DNA from 3 places in the Secundilactobacillus muriivasis genome. Region 1 is predicted to be linked to each of the others. Evidence: riboswitches for the same ligand, from Rfam matches in the RefSeq annotation. Region 1 holds a riboswitch; each other region holds the start of a gene.
The links. Region 1 has a riboswitch for thiamine pyrophosphate ahead of thiM (hydroxyethylthiazole kinase). Riboswitches for the same ligand answer to the same signal wherever they lie in the genome.

Region 1 (5,656 bases):
GCTACTCTTCTTCCGTGTCTTTGTTAAAATTCAATTGCTTTTCGATGAGTAAATCTTAATTCCGTGTGGTTGAAATGTCAAGGTGTTTTTTATACAGAATTCTACGTTTGCATCTAGTAACAGTGTTGGATGTGACTTGAGTATCGGCGGTTTGTCGGCGCTTTTCTCGCCAAAACTGCATGAAAAACAACACTTTTAGGCAACCTCGGTAAACCCGCCAGGCCCGGGCGTCTTCACCGAGGTTACCTTGCACACTGCTCTCAACTCATCTCGCTCCGCACACTAACAAAAAGGCCACCAACTCGGCAGCCTTTCCCTATCTATTTATTCAAAGTCAGTGTTAGTCACAGTGTAGTTGAAAACTAAGCATCTAACATCGCACCAACGGTAATCGCAATATCCGAACTAGCTGCAATCATCGAGATGACTGCTGAGCCAGCGGCACCCGCTTTAATGACATCGGGAAGGTCCGTTACCGTGATGCCACCGATGCCAACGATTGGTCGGGTTGAGAGGCCGACCAATTGTTTGAGTCCAGCTAACCCAATAACCGGGTCAGCGTCGGCTTTGGAGCCGGTTGGAAAGACCGGCCCGCTACCGTAGTAGTCAATCCCGTCAATGGCATTGGCTGCTAAAATTTCGGCTTGATTCGAACAGGAGAGGCCAATAAACATTTGACCACCTACTGCTTGGATAACGGCCTGAATTTTTTCATCCGATTGGCCAACGTGAATCCCATCGGCCTTGGTCATTTGAGCCAATTCAACGTCGTCGTCCACGATAAACGGCACGCTCGCATCAGCGCAGAGGTTGCGCAACGTTATGGCGGTCGCTACCCGTTCCTCTTCGGTGAGCTGAGACCGTTGCCCCTTATCGCGAAATTGAAACGCCGTGATACCAGCTGCCAAAGCAGCCTTTACAGTCGGCACAAACTGGCCGGCTGGTACGTCTTGGGACCCACACACAAAGTAGGCCTTTAATAATTGAGGATCAAAGGTCGTCATTTGGTGTGCGCCTCCCCGTATGCCCAGTGGTTCAGTGGACCGTGTCCGTGTCCCACCTGAATGGTGTTCTTGATAGCAGCCTCAACGAAGTCTTTGGCTGTTCGAATGGCGGTTTCAATGTCATGTCCCTTGGCCAGTTCAGCGGTCATGCATGATGACAACGTGTCACCAGTCCCATGCGTCCGAACCGTATCGACCCGTGGCGAACTCAACCAAAAATCATGGCCGTCCGCCAACAACACGTAGTCACTCACCGTATCGGTATCACCGTGACCACCCTTAATGATGACGTTCTTCGCACCAGCTGCCTGTAGTTGTTGGGCTGCCAGTTTCGTGTCATCCGGCGTGGCAATGGTCATGCCAGTCAAGCGTTCAGCTTCCGGTAAGTTTGGCGTCACGATGGTTGCCAGTGGTAACAGTTCTTCCTTCACCACTTCGATGGCGTCATCCGCAAGTAGCGCAGCACCACCCTTCGCAATCATCACGGGATCAACTGTCAGTGGGCCGAAATCGTATTTTCTTAAATTATCCGCAACGATGCGCACGTGTTCTGCATCGGCTAACATCCCCGTTTTGCAAGCTTTGATCGCTAAATCATCTGCCAATGAGGCAAATTGTTCATCAATCAGCTTCTTTGGTAACGCCATGAAATCTTGAACACCTAATGTGTTTTGAGCCGTCACCGCAACAATGACCGCTGTGCTGAAAACATGGCGTTCCTGCATGGTCTTCAAATCAGCCATGACGCCCGCACCCCCACCGGAGTCGGTCCCCGCAATCGTTAACGTTTGTGGAAATGCATTTACTTCCTCAGCCATTCTACCTATCACGCCTTTCAGTCAAATTGAGCAATTTTTTCGATGTCGGCCACCGTGGTCAGGTGGAGGGCATCCATTAAGCGCGCCGAGAAGGTACCGGGACGCTCTTCTTTTAAGTCCTTGGCAACCAGTTCGCCAATCGCAGCAAAGACCACACAGGCCGTCTGAGCGGCTTCAAAGTAGTCACCATCACTAACAGCACAAAAGGCCGCAACGATACTACTTAGCATGTCGCCAGAACCCACGTGTAACTGGAATAGCGGTGTGCCGTTATGAACCTTCACGACCCGCTCGCCATCCGTGATGACGTCAGTTTCACCACTTAAAATCACAACGCAGTGTTGCTTTTGAGCACACGCTTTAGCGATTTCAACTAGGTCCTGATTCCCAGAACCGGCATCGATTCCCTTAGCCTGCCACTCAACGTCAGCTAACGCCGCGATTTCACCAGCGTTACCACGAATCACGTCCACTTGGAACTGACTCATCAAATCGGTGGCCACTTGTTTGCGGTAAGCAATTGCGCCGACCGCTACCGGATCGATCACCAACGGCTTATGCAACTCGTTAGCTGCCTGACCCATTGCTAAAATGTGGTCCACTTGGGGCTTAGAAAAAGCCCCCAAGTTCAACGCAACCGCACTGCTGATCTGCACCATTTCGCGCGTTTCAGCAATTTCTTCCGACATAATTGGCGATGCACCAATCGCGTTGATCCCATTCGCAACGTCTTGAACCGTTACAAAGTTGGAGATGTTCAAAACAACGGGATTCGCCGCACGCAGCGTATCTAGTAACTCAATTTTCATTACAAAAACCGCCTCCCAAAACTGTTTTAAAACAACGCCTCGTTCATTTTTCAGTTAAAAAGGCCGACCCAAACGTGATGCGTTCAGGTCGACCTGTTTCCGGTAATTCTCCGGCCGTCGATGAACACGTTCCTACGCAAGTATGAACTTACAGGTTCAAAGGGATCGTGCCAAGCACATCTCAGCCCCGGTAGCGGGACACCCCTCGTGTTGTTTGTCTTTAATTTTACAGGGAAGCGGTTTCGGCGTCAAGAGAGCAGAAGAAAACGGGTTGAGAGTGGAGCCTAAGTGACACCGACCAGAAAGCCCGGGTTTGGCTTTTTGGTCGGTGTCGCTTAGGTGCAACTCTCAGTTTTCTGGCGCTCGTTTCAGCTAGATAATAGTAATGAAGTTAACTACTATCACTTACTAGGTTGAGTTCACCAAGAGTACGAAAAAACTCGGTTAGGTCCCAGAATGTAAGTAACTCAGGCATAGATTCCTGAACTTGGAATTTATGCCTGAGTTACTTACATGGCCGGGACCTGAGTTTTTTCGCACGTTTCGACTCGAGGACAGCAATGAGGTTAACTCAAATCAACCACTCACCCAAAGCCAAAGCTAGCAATTCAATCCTTACCCAGCTATTCTAATCCTTACCCTGTGACCGTTCCTGATACCTCAACGCCAACTTCCCCGTCTGCCGCAACACAGCATCCAACGCACTATCCGGCAACAGCCGTCGTCCTAACAAGCCTGCATAAGCCGCAACCCCAGCCGTATATCGCGTCCGTGGTCGCCGAGCAGTTGCCGCTTGAACAACTTTGCGAGCAATAATTTCTGGCTGGGCACCAAACGCATCCACCGTTTGCAAAAAGGCCGCCGCTTGCTTTGATAGCTCTTGATAAGGCCCATCATGAGAAACTTCCAGCAATTGCTCACCGGCAATCTTCGCCCAGTCAGATTTGATTGGGCCGGGTTCGATCACGGCAACTTGAATGCCAAAATCGGCTAACTCTAACCGCATCGAATCGCTCAAGCCTTCCACGGCGAATTTGGATCCTACGTACCAGCCACCAAGTGGGTTAGCAATTTTACCATCAACCGAACTGATGTTAATGATTCGGCCAGCATGGCGTTCGCGCATCAACGACAAGACCGCCTTACTCATTTCGGTCACCCCAAAAACGTTCACATCAAACTGTTGCTTCGCCTTTTCAAGCGGGACTTCCTCAATCGCCCCAAAAACACCAAAGCCCGCATTATTGACCAAGACGTCTAGGCGTCCTTCAGCAGTCGCAATTTGTTGTACCGCCGCTTGGATACTCTCACTATCGGTAACATCTAACGATAACGTGTGGATCCCAATATCATCCAAGTCGTTCATTTTATAAACGCGCCGAGCACCAGCGTAAACCACAAACCCGTGCTGTTTCAAATGCTTAGCGATGGAAAAGCCAATACCGGATGATGCCCCGGTCACGAAAGCTACTGGTCGTTTTTGTGTCATGAGAAGGCCCCTTTTCTAATGTTAGATTAACGCTATCATAACATGGATTTTGATTCACGTTATCGCCAAAACGATTTAATCAAAATATGCCGAGAATCCCGCAACTTTAGCCAGTGCGGTTGACGTGAACGAACTCAAACGCGTTTAAATTCCGAAACAATCAACAAACGGCCCCGTAGATTCCTAGTTTCAGAATCTACGGGGCCGCTTTATTGTACTAAAAAACTAATACCCAATTTACCAATTAGCCGTATCTGGATCCGCTGCCGTTCCAGCTACGCCTTGGTAACTATCAATTTTCTTCATATCATCCGCAGTAATTTCAAAATCGAAAATCTGCGTGTTGGCTTCAATGTATTCAGTATGCACTGACTTTGGTAGTGGCAAGAAGCCGTGTTGCAAGTGCCAGCGTAAGACTAATTGTGGCACTGACTTGCCGTATTTGTCAGCGATGGCCTTTAAATCGGTAATTTCAAAAATCTTACCCGTTCCCAGTGGGCTGTACGCCTCGGTCACGATGTCGTGGGCGTTGTTGTACTCAACGACAGCTGGTTGTAAGTCGGATGGGTTCAAGAAGATTTGGTTCACCATTGGCGCAATTTTGTCCGTTTCCAGCAAGGCGTCAATGTGGTGTGCGCGGAAGTTAGAAACTCCGATAGCCTTCACAGTACCGGCTTCGTAAGCTTCTTCCATTGCCTTCCAGCTACCCGCATTGGCAGCCTTCCAGTCGTCCCGGAACGCAATTGGGTTGGGCCAGTGGATCAAGTATAGATCGACATACTCTAGGCCTAACCGTGACAGTGATTTGCCCAAGGCTTCCTTGGTTGCTTCGTAGCCGTGATCAGCGTTCCAAAGCTTCGTGGTCACAAACAGGTCTTCGCGCTTCACACCAGAATCGTGAATCGCTTGGCCGACACTTTCTTCGTTACCGTAAAATGCCGCGGTGTCGATATGGCGATAACCCGCCTTGATTGCATCTAACACTGCATGATAGGCGACGTCGCCAGAAGGTGTCTGCCAAGTTCCAAAGCCGACAACCGGAATCTTAACGCCGTTGCTGAGTGTATACGTATCAGTTAATGCCATGTTGAACCCTCCTCTAATATTGAGACAATACCATAGTTAGTGTATCGTGATTCGGTCAAAATACCAACGATTTGGTCCCGAAATCAACCGCTAAATTGCAGGCATCGTACTCAACCAATCGTGCTGGAGCAGTTCGTGGGTGCCCTTGGTCACGGGTAACCAGATTTTCGCCTGCGCGATAGCCTTCAATGATTGCCAAAAGGCGTGGTCGTGCTGGTCATGTGGCGCAGGTTTAATTTCAATGATTTGATTTGTTTCGGTTTTAGCCGTGACAACAGTAGGTGTCACCTGAACAAGTTGCACAGCGATGGTTTCAAGATTGGTTTGCGTTAACATCGGAATCATCCTTTCCATGCGTTGATTACAGGTTCTAGTGTATCGAAAAAATGTCGAGAAACTGTTGCGATTCTGTGTTCAAATTGTGAAGCTTTGGTAGCGAAATGCTTAAGC
Region 2 (5,656 bases), on a different contig from region 1:
TTCACCCTGACCAACCACACCAACCTGATCCGGTGCTGGATGAATTAACCGACAAGTTACTTGCCAGTGACGTTTGGGTTCTGGCCGCACCAACTTATTGGGGTGGCTTAGCTGGCAGTATGAAAAATTGCCTGGATTGTCTTCGAGGACGACTGGTTCGGTTTGACACTCGTGGTGATCCGCATCCTGACCGGTTTGAACATAAACACTACCTCAGTATTACCAGTTGTTACGCCAACACCCCAACGAACTTATTGACCGGCGTGACCGATCCAACTTTTCGAACGCTCGACAAAATCATGACGACGGCCGGGTTAATCAAGATTTATGAAATCGTCTTAACCAATACGCAGCACATGACAACCGTTCCACCCGCCAAGCTTCAGGAATGCGCCGCTACCTGCAATTATTTCTCATGGTTGCCATCATGGCCTTAATCACGATGGGGCTTCAACTGTTATTTCACGTCATTACCACAACCAATTTTTGGCTGATTTACGGTAGCTTTGTGATCATTTTCTATGGTTTATTAGCGATAATATTGCACTTTTTTACTGTCGTTAAGCACCGCCGTCATTGATTCTTGTATACAGCAGTTATTAATTCAGTGCCATTCGTACTCAACTGTTCAATTCGGCAATTTCGACACAAACAAAATGACCTTAAACGTTATCGATTAGTTCAACGCCAATCAATGATTTTTAAGGTCATTTGTTGTGTACAATAACTAATTAACCAGCATTACGAGTGAACATGTCGTAACGCATGCGCCCGGTCGAGTAATCCGAAGATGCTCCGAACCATAATGGTACCGAAGAAGATCACCGACACCAATCGAACGGTAAATAACGCCGCAATCATGCCAAGTGAATAGTGCACGTACCCTAACCGAAATAGTTCATAGCCAAACGCAACAATCGTCGTGGTCACTGAAGACGTTAATAAACTGACCCAGTCCCAACGCCGATACCGGTAAACCGTAAATCCTAATTCACTCCCGACGCCTTGAACGATGCCTGATAGTAATGCTGAAATACCAAAAGTACCTCCAAAAATTACCTCAGCAGCCGCACCAAGCACTTCCCCAACAATGGCCGAACCCGGAATTCGGGTCAGGTAAATGGCCAGTGGTCCCGCCATAATCCAGAGACCAAAAAGAATTTCGTTGGCAAACGGACCGACCGCCACGAATAGAATATTGTACAGATAATCCGTACCGACAAAAATGGCCCCAAAGATGATGGCAATCATCGCAATCAGAATAATATCTTGAAGATGGAATTGTTTTTTCACTTGGAAAACACCCTTTCGTATGTTAATTAGTCGCCAATTTGACACCAATCTAAAACAAAGTTAGCAATGATTTTGGTATATGCAATTAACTGATTTAACGACACTGATTCGTTATCGCTATGCGCCATCAACATCTCCCCAGGCCCGTAAGTAACTGCCGGAATATCATACGCCTCGAACCAGCCACCATCCGTCACCGATGTTGACATTTCAGTTTCAGGTTGTTGACCCAATTCGGCCTCATGTGCCTGACGCAATTGTTGAATTGCCGATGACGTTTCGTCAATGGTTAACGGCGGAAAGACTTCACCCTTGTCCACCAACATCGAGTCCCCACCCCAGCTAAAAATGGGTGGACAGTCTTTGAGCCACGGATCAGCTTGAGTCGCCGCAGTTACCTGAGCTTCAATTTCTTTTGTCACTTGCGCCGCCGTTTCATTTGGGTAGTAGTGGACGGTAATCCACAACCGACATTCATTGGCCACAAAGGCTGGGTGAATGCCACCTTCGATGTACGCTGGATTGATTGTATCCGTACCAGCTGGGAAACCAGGATACTGTTTCGTGACCGCCCAATAGTGTTCCAGCTTTTGAAGCGCCGTGATCACAACGGGCATTTTCTCAACCATGCTGGCTGCTTTCAACCCACCACCAGCTCGAAGCATGTTGACCCGATTGCCATCATGGTAGGTGTGTGGACTGCGCAACGTGATCCAACCAGTGATCACACCACCCTGACCCTGAAACTTCAGGTTACTGGTATCGCCCACAATCGCAAAATCGGCTCGTTCGCCCTGTTCCAGTAACGTCTTGGTTCCGGCTTCGCCGGCCTCTTCACCCACGACTGATTGAAATTTTAAATCACCAGCCAGTGGAACTTCAAACTGTTTAAGTAACTTAAACAAATATAAATAGCACGCCATGGCACCCTTCATATCACTTGAGCCACGCCCCACTAAGCGATCACCTTGTTGCACCAGCTCAAACGGATCCGTTTGCCAACGATCCGCATCCGTCACCGTTGCCACATCCACGTGGCCGTTGAGTAATAAACTATGCCCTTGCTGGCCATCGTTCCCCGGCAACGTTGCTGACACCAGTTGATCCGTCGTCTGAAATGCCTGTTGCTTGACCTGAAATCCTAATTCAGTTAACTGCTGAGCCAATTGCGTCTGTAACGGTGCGGTATTTCTCGCTGGTGGGGAAACCGTTTTAAACGCCACTAACGTTTTTAACTGTGCGACCAACTCCGCTTGTTGGGCATCAATTGCCGCCATAAGCGTATCTTTTACCGTTTGCGTTGCTACCATCCAACCCGCTTCCTTTCGTTTGACCAATAAAAAAAGCTCCTGAAGGGTCTTCAAGAGTTAGTCAACGTGCGTGTGATCAGCTTTCCTCCGCGAGTCCTAACTCTATCAGGTTCAAAGGGTCTGGCATTGCCATCTCAGCTCAGTTCGAGCACCCCTAGCTTTTTTTAATTGTGATGTTTATTTTTGGGTAACGTCAATCACCCGTTGCCGTAACTGCTGTGTTGCACTGAATGGGTCATCCGCCTTCATAATGGCGGAAACCACTGCGACACCATCGACCGCCGCCGGTTTGACCGCGTCAACGTTCGTTGCATTCAACCCACCAATCGCGTATACCGGAATCGGCACCGCCTTTTTAATGGCCGTCAACGTCTCAACGCTGGTTTGAACGGTTTCAACGTGGGTCGTGGTTGGAAAAATTGCGCCAACCCCTAAGTAATCTGCCCCTTCGCTTACCGCCGTTTGAGCCTGCGCCAACGTCTTGGTCGTTGCCCCGATAATGGCATCCGGCCCCAACAACTGCCGAGCAACTGCGACAGGCAGATCTTTTTGACCTAAATGCACCCCGGCTGCCTGCACCGCTAATGCAATATCAAGTCGATCATCGATCAATAGCGGCACCTTGAACTGATCGGTAATGGTCTTCACCTGCTGTGCTAATTCATAATAGTCACGACTTGACAGGGTCTTTTCGCGTAACTGAACAAGATCAACACCACCCTGACATGCTACTTTGATGCGCGCTAAAAATGCCGCGTTGGTCAAGTCCAACCGATCCGTCACTAAGTACAATGGCCGTTTAATCGCCATCTTATTCGCCTCCTCAAACTGGTCTAAGCCAATTTCTAACTTAAATCACGGTTAGTGTACCTGATTCAAATCTGGTTGTACAGTACCATTACTCGTTGAAATTGTCGTTTTCCTTGAATCATCGGCAATTTCAGGGTAATTTTTTTATTTTTCGGTTAGTTTTTCCTGATGTTTGCGCATTCAATCGGTAACCAGCCTAAATTACTTAACGAACCAATTATTTTGTACCGAATTGTTCGGACTGCTTGACAATCACCAAGAAATTGCTTATAAATAACGTATTGAGTCCAACGCGACTCACAATTCTCAAAAAATGGAATAGTTCGTCTGGGGTGCCGGTAACGGCTGAGATGATACCCATCGAACCTGATGTAGTTTGTACTACCGAAGGAAGACTGACTTAAATTTGATGGCGGCACTTAACCCCGCCCGAAGTCCTTCCTCCGTCAACTTGGAAGGGCTTTTTTAGTTGACGGAGGGTGTGACTGACGCACCCCATCAAGTTGACCGCACCCCTTTCTCGGTAGCTAAACTACTAAGAAAGGGGCTTTTTTTATGGTTATGGTCAATGGCGAACCAGCGCAACAAGCAGCTGGTCAAACCGTCTTCGCATTCTTAACTGGTCGACAAGCACCAGTTGACAACATCGTGGTGGAATTAAACGGTGAGATTTTACACCGACCACAATTTGAAACCACTCAGATCCAACCGGACGACAAACTAGAATTGATCTCGTTTGTCGGCGGCGGTCGTTAGGAGGCCCCATTACATGACACAACCACAACTTCAGGGACTCGACATTAACGACGTTTATACCGGCATGAAGGCCCGCAACGTGGCCGACTCAACCGAAAAGCTTAGCGCGGCACACGTGACTATCGCTGGCGCTGGCGGTCTGGGGTCTAACATTGCCATTGCGCTTGCTCGAATCGGCGTCGGCCACCTCACGTTAATTGATTTTGATGCCGTCGAACTCAGCAACCTCAATCGCCAACAGTACAAGTTAAGTCAAGTTGGCATGGATAAAGTGACGGCACTCAAGCAAAACCTGCAGGAATTTAACCCTTTCGTGACCATCGATACCGCCATCGTTGAGATTACGCACGACAACGTGGCCGATTTATTTGCCGATTGCGACATCATCTGCGAGGCATTTGACAACCCCGCCGCTAAAGCGATGTTGCTGGATGCGGCCAGTGAGTTCTTCCCACATAAGCCAATCGTGATGGCAACTGGGATGGCTGGTGTTCATAGTTCGAACAGCATCACTACCAAACAGGTTCGTCCAAACGTCTACATTGCTGGCGATAACACGTCAACCGGTGCCGAAGGCTTAATGGCGCCACGCGTCATGATTGCCGCCGGTCACGAAGCTAACATGATTACCCGATTGATTTTAGGTCACTCAACTATCTAGGAGGTCATTCACATGACAACTGAAACTGATGTACTTACCATTGCGGGTCACACCTTTACCTCACGCTTTATTTTAGGATCTGGTAAATATTCGTACGAACTCATTGATTCAGCAATCAAAAACGCCAACGCGCAAATTATTACCATGGCACTTCGCCGGACCAACACGGCCGAAGAAAACATCCTCAACTACATTCCAGAAGGCATTACGATCTTGCCCAACACGTCAGGTTCGACTAACGCTGAAGAAGCCATCCGAACTGCCCGATTAGCCCGCGAACTCAGTGGCAGCAACTTTATCAAATTGGAAGTGGTACCGGATAAAAAATACCTGATGCCCGATAACGATGAAACCGTTAAAGCAACTGAGGTTCTGGCTAAAGAAGGCTTTATCGTAATGCCTTACGTTCTGCCAGATTTAAACGTTGCCAAGCGCTTAGTTGATGCCGGGGCTGCCACGGTCATGCCATTAGCCGCGCCAATCGGGACGAACAAAGGTCTCGCAACCAAGGATCTCATTCAGATTTTAATCGATGAAATCGACGTGCCAATCATCATTGATGCCGGAATCGGTCGTCCAAGCCAAGCTGCCGAAGCCATGGAAATGGGCGCCGATGCCATCATGGCCAACACGTCAATGGCGACTGCCGGTAACATTCCACTGATGGCTGAAGCCTTTAAGCTTGCCGTTGACGCCGGCCGAAAAGCCTTTTTAGCTGAACCTGGCCGCGTGATCGAACACGGTGCCGTTGCGTCCTCACCTCTGACCGGCCTTAGTAAGAAGTCGTAATCACGATGACGCCTTTAACGGTTAATTGGCAGACGTT
Region 3 (5,656 bases), on a different contig from region 1:
ACATTCCAATTACAATGTTCAATGCTAAAATGGCACCAATCACAATTGGTTTCGTCCAACCACCGTTCACCGCAATCGCGAGATACGTTGATAACACCACTGCAAACAAAAGAACCAACGAGGCGACGTCTGACACATGCCTCCAGATTTTTTGAAGTAGCGAAGGCGGCTTTTCTTCCTGAAGTTCATTTCGGCCAAGTTGTTGCCGCTGCATCACCATTTCTTTGGTCAGGCCGCGGGATAGATCCGTCTTTAACTGTTCGGCAAGTTGTTGCCGGCTTTGGGTTGCAGTCGTCATTGTCATCTCGAGCAGTCCTTTCCTAATTCACTATTAAAAATCATCAGATAGTGAAATGAGATTGTATTTCTACTACTAGTGTATCGTATTTTACATTAAATATTATGATTACCATTAGAATTTTTCATGATTTTTTTGTGACCAAAATCAAAAAACCTTACCTAACGCAATTGTCAGGTAAGGCTTTTAAGCAACTAAGCCTCTTGGGCTTGTGCTGCTTGCGCTAAAATATTCAAGTAATTAAATGGTCGGTCAAAGTTTGGTTGGAACAGCATGTCCACCATTGCTAGGTCATCGATCGTGTTATGGTTTTGGATGCAAACCGACAATAAGTTAGCTGACTGTGAAATATCGTACTTACTCATCAGTGCGCCCCCTAAGATTCGGCGGGTTGCTGGATCATAAACCAATGACATTTGAACGGGTAACGTGGTTGGCATAAACTCTGGCCGATAATTATCTTCCATAATGACCTGCTTAGCTTCAATGCCTTGAGCGTGGGCGGCTTCATAGGTTAAGCCAGTTGAACAAATTGAAACGCCGTAAAGTGCCAAACCAGATGAGGATTGCGTACCCATGTAACGGGTCGTCGGTTTTACTAAGTTCTTGCCAACCAAGATGCCTTGTCGAACGGCATTAGTTGCCAATGGAATATACGCATTTTTACCCGTTGGGTTGTAGTGAACTGCTGCACTATCACCCGCAGCAAAAATGTCTGGATCTGAACTTTGCATGTAATCGTTGGTGATAATTGCCCCGTTTTCGGCCATCGTGACCTTGCCCTTTAAGAGTTCCGTGTTTGGCCGGAAGCCAATGCAAAGCACTGCTAAGTCAACCGTAACCGTTTCTTTATCGGTCTTGATCGTCACTTCCTGACCGTTCGTTTCAAAGGATTGCACCTTTTGATTCAACGCTAATTTAACCCCGTGCGCTTCGTAATCGGCTTCAATTTTATCCGTAAAACTGGCATCGAAGTACTTGGGCATCACCCGTTCTTGCGCGTCGATTAAGGTCACTTCATGACCATCAAGCGAGTAGGCTTCGGCTAATTCTGCCCCAATGTAGCCGGCACCAATCACGGCAATTCGTTTAGCACTTGCGGCTTGTTTGAATAATGCTTGTGCGTGCGCCCAATTCTTGCACAGCAATACCCGGTCACTGTCGATTCCAGGAATTGGTGGTACCACTGGCCATGAGCCAGTCGTCATCACTAATTTATCATAATGTTGCACACTGGTCTCACCAGTTGCCAAGTCTTCAACCGTCACGGTGTGCGTGCCATTATCCACGTTCTTCACGTTATGTTGCATCTGAACGTTGGCCCCTAACTTAGCTAACTCTTCCGGACTCGAGTAGAACAGCCCCTGTGGATCCTTCACTTGACCACCAAGGTAAAGTGCGATGCCACAAGACAGGAACGAAATCACGTCATTTCGTTCGTAAACGGTCACGTCCGCATCCGGATGTTCCGCTAAAATTTGTTTCGTCGCAAAGGTACCAGCGTGAGTACAACCAATGACAACAACTTTCATGAAAAATTCCTCCTATGTGGGTGCAGGTTATAACGTTAACTTGTTCACAACTATATTTTACACAACCATCATCACTTGTCAACGTTTTCACAAGTGAAACTGTTTTACCCGAGTTTTTCCCGGTTGTAAATGCGTTTGAATCAATTGGTATAACTACTTCGAGACACAAGAATCTTGAAGTGTACCGAGTTTTCAGTGAGCAAGCAATCTTTGTAACTGGCTTGCGCTTTTCTGACAAACACTGATTTATTTTTTCTAATTCTTCACAAATTTTCACGCAACTACGCTATCATAGGAGTTAATTTAACGATAAAGGAAGTTTTGTTATGCAACCACATTCAGCCTGTACCTCGATTCTAGTTGGGAAAGCCGCTAGTATCGATGGTTCCGTCATGATCGCCCGAAATGACGATACCTTTTACCCCCTCACGCCACAACGATTTTACATGCATGAGGCGGTTCACGATCGACACGAAATTCTAAAATCGACTCAAAACGGTTTTGAAGCCCCATTACCTGAAAACGGTGTGGCTTACCAAGCAACCCCCAACGTTGAAGTCGCTGAAAAGGGCCTGTACGAAGAAAGTGGCATTAACGCTAATAACGTTGCTATGAGCGCCACAGAAAGTGTTTACGGTAACCCTAAAGCACTGGCCTTTGATCCATTAGTTCCGGATGGTCTTGCTGAAGACACGATGCCAACAATGGTCCTTCCCGTTATCACATCTGCGCGCCACGGCGTTAGCGTACTTGGTGACTTGATCAAGCAATACGGTTCCCCTGAAGGCAACGCCGTTTTATTTGCCGACCACGATGAAGCTTGGTACATGGAAATCGTTACCGGTCATCACTGGGTTGCCCAACGCATTCCGGACGATGCCTACGTTGTGACGGCCAATCAAGTTGCCATTCAAAACGTAGATTTCGATGATCCTGACCAATTTATGTGGTCAGCTGGCATTCAAGACTTCGTCAGTGAGCACCACTTGAATCCGGACCCAACAACTTGGAACTTCCGTCGAATTTTCGGAACGGATACCGAAAAGGACCGCCACTACAACACCCCACGTGTCTGGTACGGCCAACGGTATTTAACTCCCGATGTGCATCAGGAACCCGATTCATCCGACCTGCCCTTCATCTGCCATGCAAACCGTAAAATTAGCGTTGATGACGTATCAGCTATCTTGGGCTCCCACTACAATGAAACCGACTATGATCCACTGGGACGCGGCCCACAAGCGCTCAAAACAAAGTTCCGGCCAATTGCGATGAACCGGACCCAAAATTCCCACGTCCTTCAACTCCGGAATGACGTGCCAGCTGCTCAGTCGGCCATCATGTGGCTTTGTTTAGGCGTTCCAGCCTTTAGTCCGTTTGTTCCATTCTTTGCAAATGCAACGGACACCGCCCCAACCTACAGCGCAACGCCACTGCACGCCGATAACGTCAGTGCCTACTGGCTGTACCGGAAATTATCCGTCTTGGTTGAATCCCACTACGCTGAATTTATTCAACCAGATATCGATTTTCTGACCGCTTCAAAGCAGGCTTTCACCGCTCACGTTGCGGCGACGGATACTGCAGCTAAGCAATTAGATGGCGCGGAATTGACTGCTTATTTAACAGCCCAAAATCGCGCGATTGCTGACGCTACTCAGGAACGCACGACGCAATTGATCAACCAGTTATTCGAACAAGGCTTAACGTTGTCGAAGCTAACGTTTAATATGGATGTGAATTTATAATGAACGACTAAACACCAGCATTCGTGGAATCAGCGAATGCTGGTGTTTTTGAGTTATCGTCAAGTGACGTGATTATCCTTACTATTGAACCATCAACCTCACTATATCGGCCAAATAACCGGACGTTAATCGAATTAATCATAATTTTGTTTGACATTTAACCGGTTTCCTCGTACGCTAGACTTAATCAAGAATCGGGGTGCCGTTGTGCTGAGATTACACCCGCTGAACCTGATCTGGTTAATACCAGCGAAGGGAGTTCTCTTGAAACCGACCGTCTAACGATAAGCTTATTTTAGTTGATTAATCATGGATGAAACCGTTTCAATTGCTCAAACAGCCTCGATTTTTAATCGCGGGCTGTTTTTTTGTTCGCTGATAACTTTAAGGAGATGATTACGATTCAACATCAATTTCACTGGCATCTGCGAGATGTCATCACCGTTGCAATTATTTCAATTTTTGTCGGCCTCATGTTTGTGGTTTCCGATTGGATCTACACCTTAGTTTATGCCATCCTAACCCCGCTTGGCTTGGGCCAGTTTGTTGGGGAAATTCTCTTTGGCCTATGGTGCATGGGTGGGCCACTTGCCTACATGATCGTTCGACTGCCAGGCGCACCACTGTTAAGCGAAATGATTGGGGCTCTGGTCGAAAGCTTTGCGGGCGGCCAATTCGGCATTATCGCCCTTGTTGCAGGCTTTTTCCAAGGTGTGGGGAGCGAGCTGGGATTCGCAAGTTTCAAATACCGGCGTTTTGACGTTCGATCACTGACCGTTGCCGCCATTCTTTCGACGATCATTACCTTCGCTTCAGCACTCTTTATTCACGGCTACATTAAGTTCTCATTGCCAATGTTGGCCGCTCTATTTTTAACTCGCCTCGTTTCCAACCTTGTTTTCTCAGTTGGGTTGGTCACATTGATTCACCGCATTTTAAAGCGGGCTCACGTTCTCAAAGTCGATCAAGTTAGCGCACACGTTTAGGAGGTATTCCCAATGACAGCACCACTTTGTAATTTAGACGGTTCCATTGATATTACCGGCTGCAAACTTAGCATTTATCCGATGAGCGACCAATTTGTCGATATCATCACAACCGCAATTAATCAATTAAATCAGCAATCCCTACCCGTCTGGTCCAAGACTGACCTATTCAGTACGACATACCGCGGTAATCAACAAAACGTGATCAACGTGGTCAAAGCGGCGACTCAGCTTTCTTATCGCGAAAACGTCCACGAAGTATTTGAACTCACCTTTTCCAAAGGGTGTCCCGGCGACGTCGACGCTGACCGTTATTTGAACGCTGAGGTGGTTGACCTAGTTGATGCAAGCCAAGTTCAAAACTTTAACGTTCATTGCAAATACTCGTTTTACGCCTTTGGTGATAACGATTATATGAACGAAATCGGCGCCATCGTTGATCTTGCCAAAGAACAAGGCCTCAACCCCACCAGCATGCACTACGCCACTGAATTAACCGGAACGGTTGATCAACTGTTCAAGTACTTCAATGATGCCTTGGCCTATGCGCATGAGCACATTCGCCACTACGTTCTTGAAGCCACAATTTCGGTGAATAGCCCTTCGCTCAAGTAGTGCTTCACTAATGCGTGATTTATCAATAAACAACAAAAACGTAACAGGCTGATAACTTTCAACTCTGACGGCTTATTTTCGAGTGCTAGTTCATATGCCTGTTGCGTTTTTTGTTGTCGTTTATGTCCAGCGTAAGTGTTGGGTGCGATTTGGGTGCGATTTGGGTGCGATTTGGGTGCGATTTGGGTGCGATTTGGGTGCGATTTGGGTGTAGGCTGTTTGTCATCGCTTCGCTCACCAAAGCCGCATTGAAAAGCGCTCGTTGAGGCTACAAAATTCGGCGCCACTTAAACTGTTATTTCCAGGGTTCCTGAAGTTATAGAAACTTGTCAACCACGCGCTTTCTGGCCACCACGCCGAATGGTGCTGCGCGAGACTGAGAGCTGCATGTAAGGGCACTTCGATAAAACCGCCAGACCCGGGCGCTTTCACCGGAGTGCCCTTACATTACGCTCTCAACCCGTCTCGCTCCGCACA

Region 2: another riboswitch for thiamine pyrophosphate. It lies ahead of thiS (sulfur carrier protein ThiS); the one in region 1 lies ahead of thiM (hydroxyethylthiazole kinase).
Region 3: another riboswitch for thiamine pyrophosphate. It lies ahead of ACYVR3_RS00465 (ECF transporter S component); the one in region 1 lies ahead of thiM (hydroxyethylthiazole kinase).

The regions. Positions count from the first base shown of each region.
Region 1 is NZ_BAABMI010000043.1:32,605-38,260, reverse strand. Features, by position in the region: gene thiE (thiamine phosphate synthase) at 363-1,004, opposite strand; gene thiD (bifunctional hydroxymethylpyrimidine kinase/phosphomethylpyrimidine kinase) at 1,001-1,822, opposite strand; gene thiM (hydroxyethylthiazole kinase) at 1,840-2,631, opposite strand; TPP riboswitch at 2,744-2,847, opposite strand; gene ACYVR3_RS11200 (oxidoreductase) at 3,260-4,120, opposite strand; gene ACYVR3_RS11195 (aldo/keto reductase) at 4,358-5,206, opposite strand; gene ACYVR3_RS11190 (hypothetical protein) at 5,297-5,542, opposite strand.
Region 2 is NZ_BAABMI010000046.1:27,666-33,321, forward strand. Features, by position in the region: partial or broken gene ACYVR3_RS11345 (flavodoxin family protein) at 1-580, shown strand, start outside; gene ACYVR3_RS11350 (ECF transporter S component) at 742-1,293, opposite strand; gene ACYVR3_RS11355 (acetylornithine deacetylase) at 1,320-2,630, opposite strand; TPP riboswitch at 2,669-2,769, opposite strand; gene thiE (thiamine phosphate synthase) at 2,781-3,413, opposite strand; TPP riboswitch at 3,732-3,823, shown strand; gene thiS (sulfur carrier protein ThiS) at 3,969-4,169, shown strand; gene thiF (sulfur carrier protein ThiS adenylyltransferase ThiF) at 4,183-4,830, shown strand; gene ACYVR3_RS11375 (thiazole synthase) at 4,843-5,619, shown strand; gene ACYVR3_RS11380 (M20 family metallo-hydrolase) at 5,625-5,656, shown strand, end outside.
Region 3 is NZ_BAABMI010000003.1:65,320-70,975, reverse strand. Features, by position in the region: gene ACYVR3_RS00480 (cation-translocating P-type ATPase) at 1-304, opposite strand, end outside; gene ACYVR3_RS00475 (FAD-dependent oxidoreductase) at 493-1,830, opposite strand; gene ACYVR3_RS00470 (C69 family dipeptidase) at 2,157-3,578, shown strand; TPP riboswitch at 3,764-3,853, shown strand; gene ACYVR3_RS00465 (ECF transporter S component) at 3,947-4,564, shown strand; gene ACYVR3_RS00460 (YkoF family thiamine/hydroxymethylpyrimidine-binding protein) at 4,577-5,179, shown strand.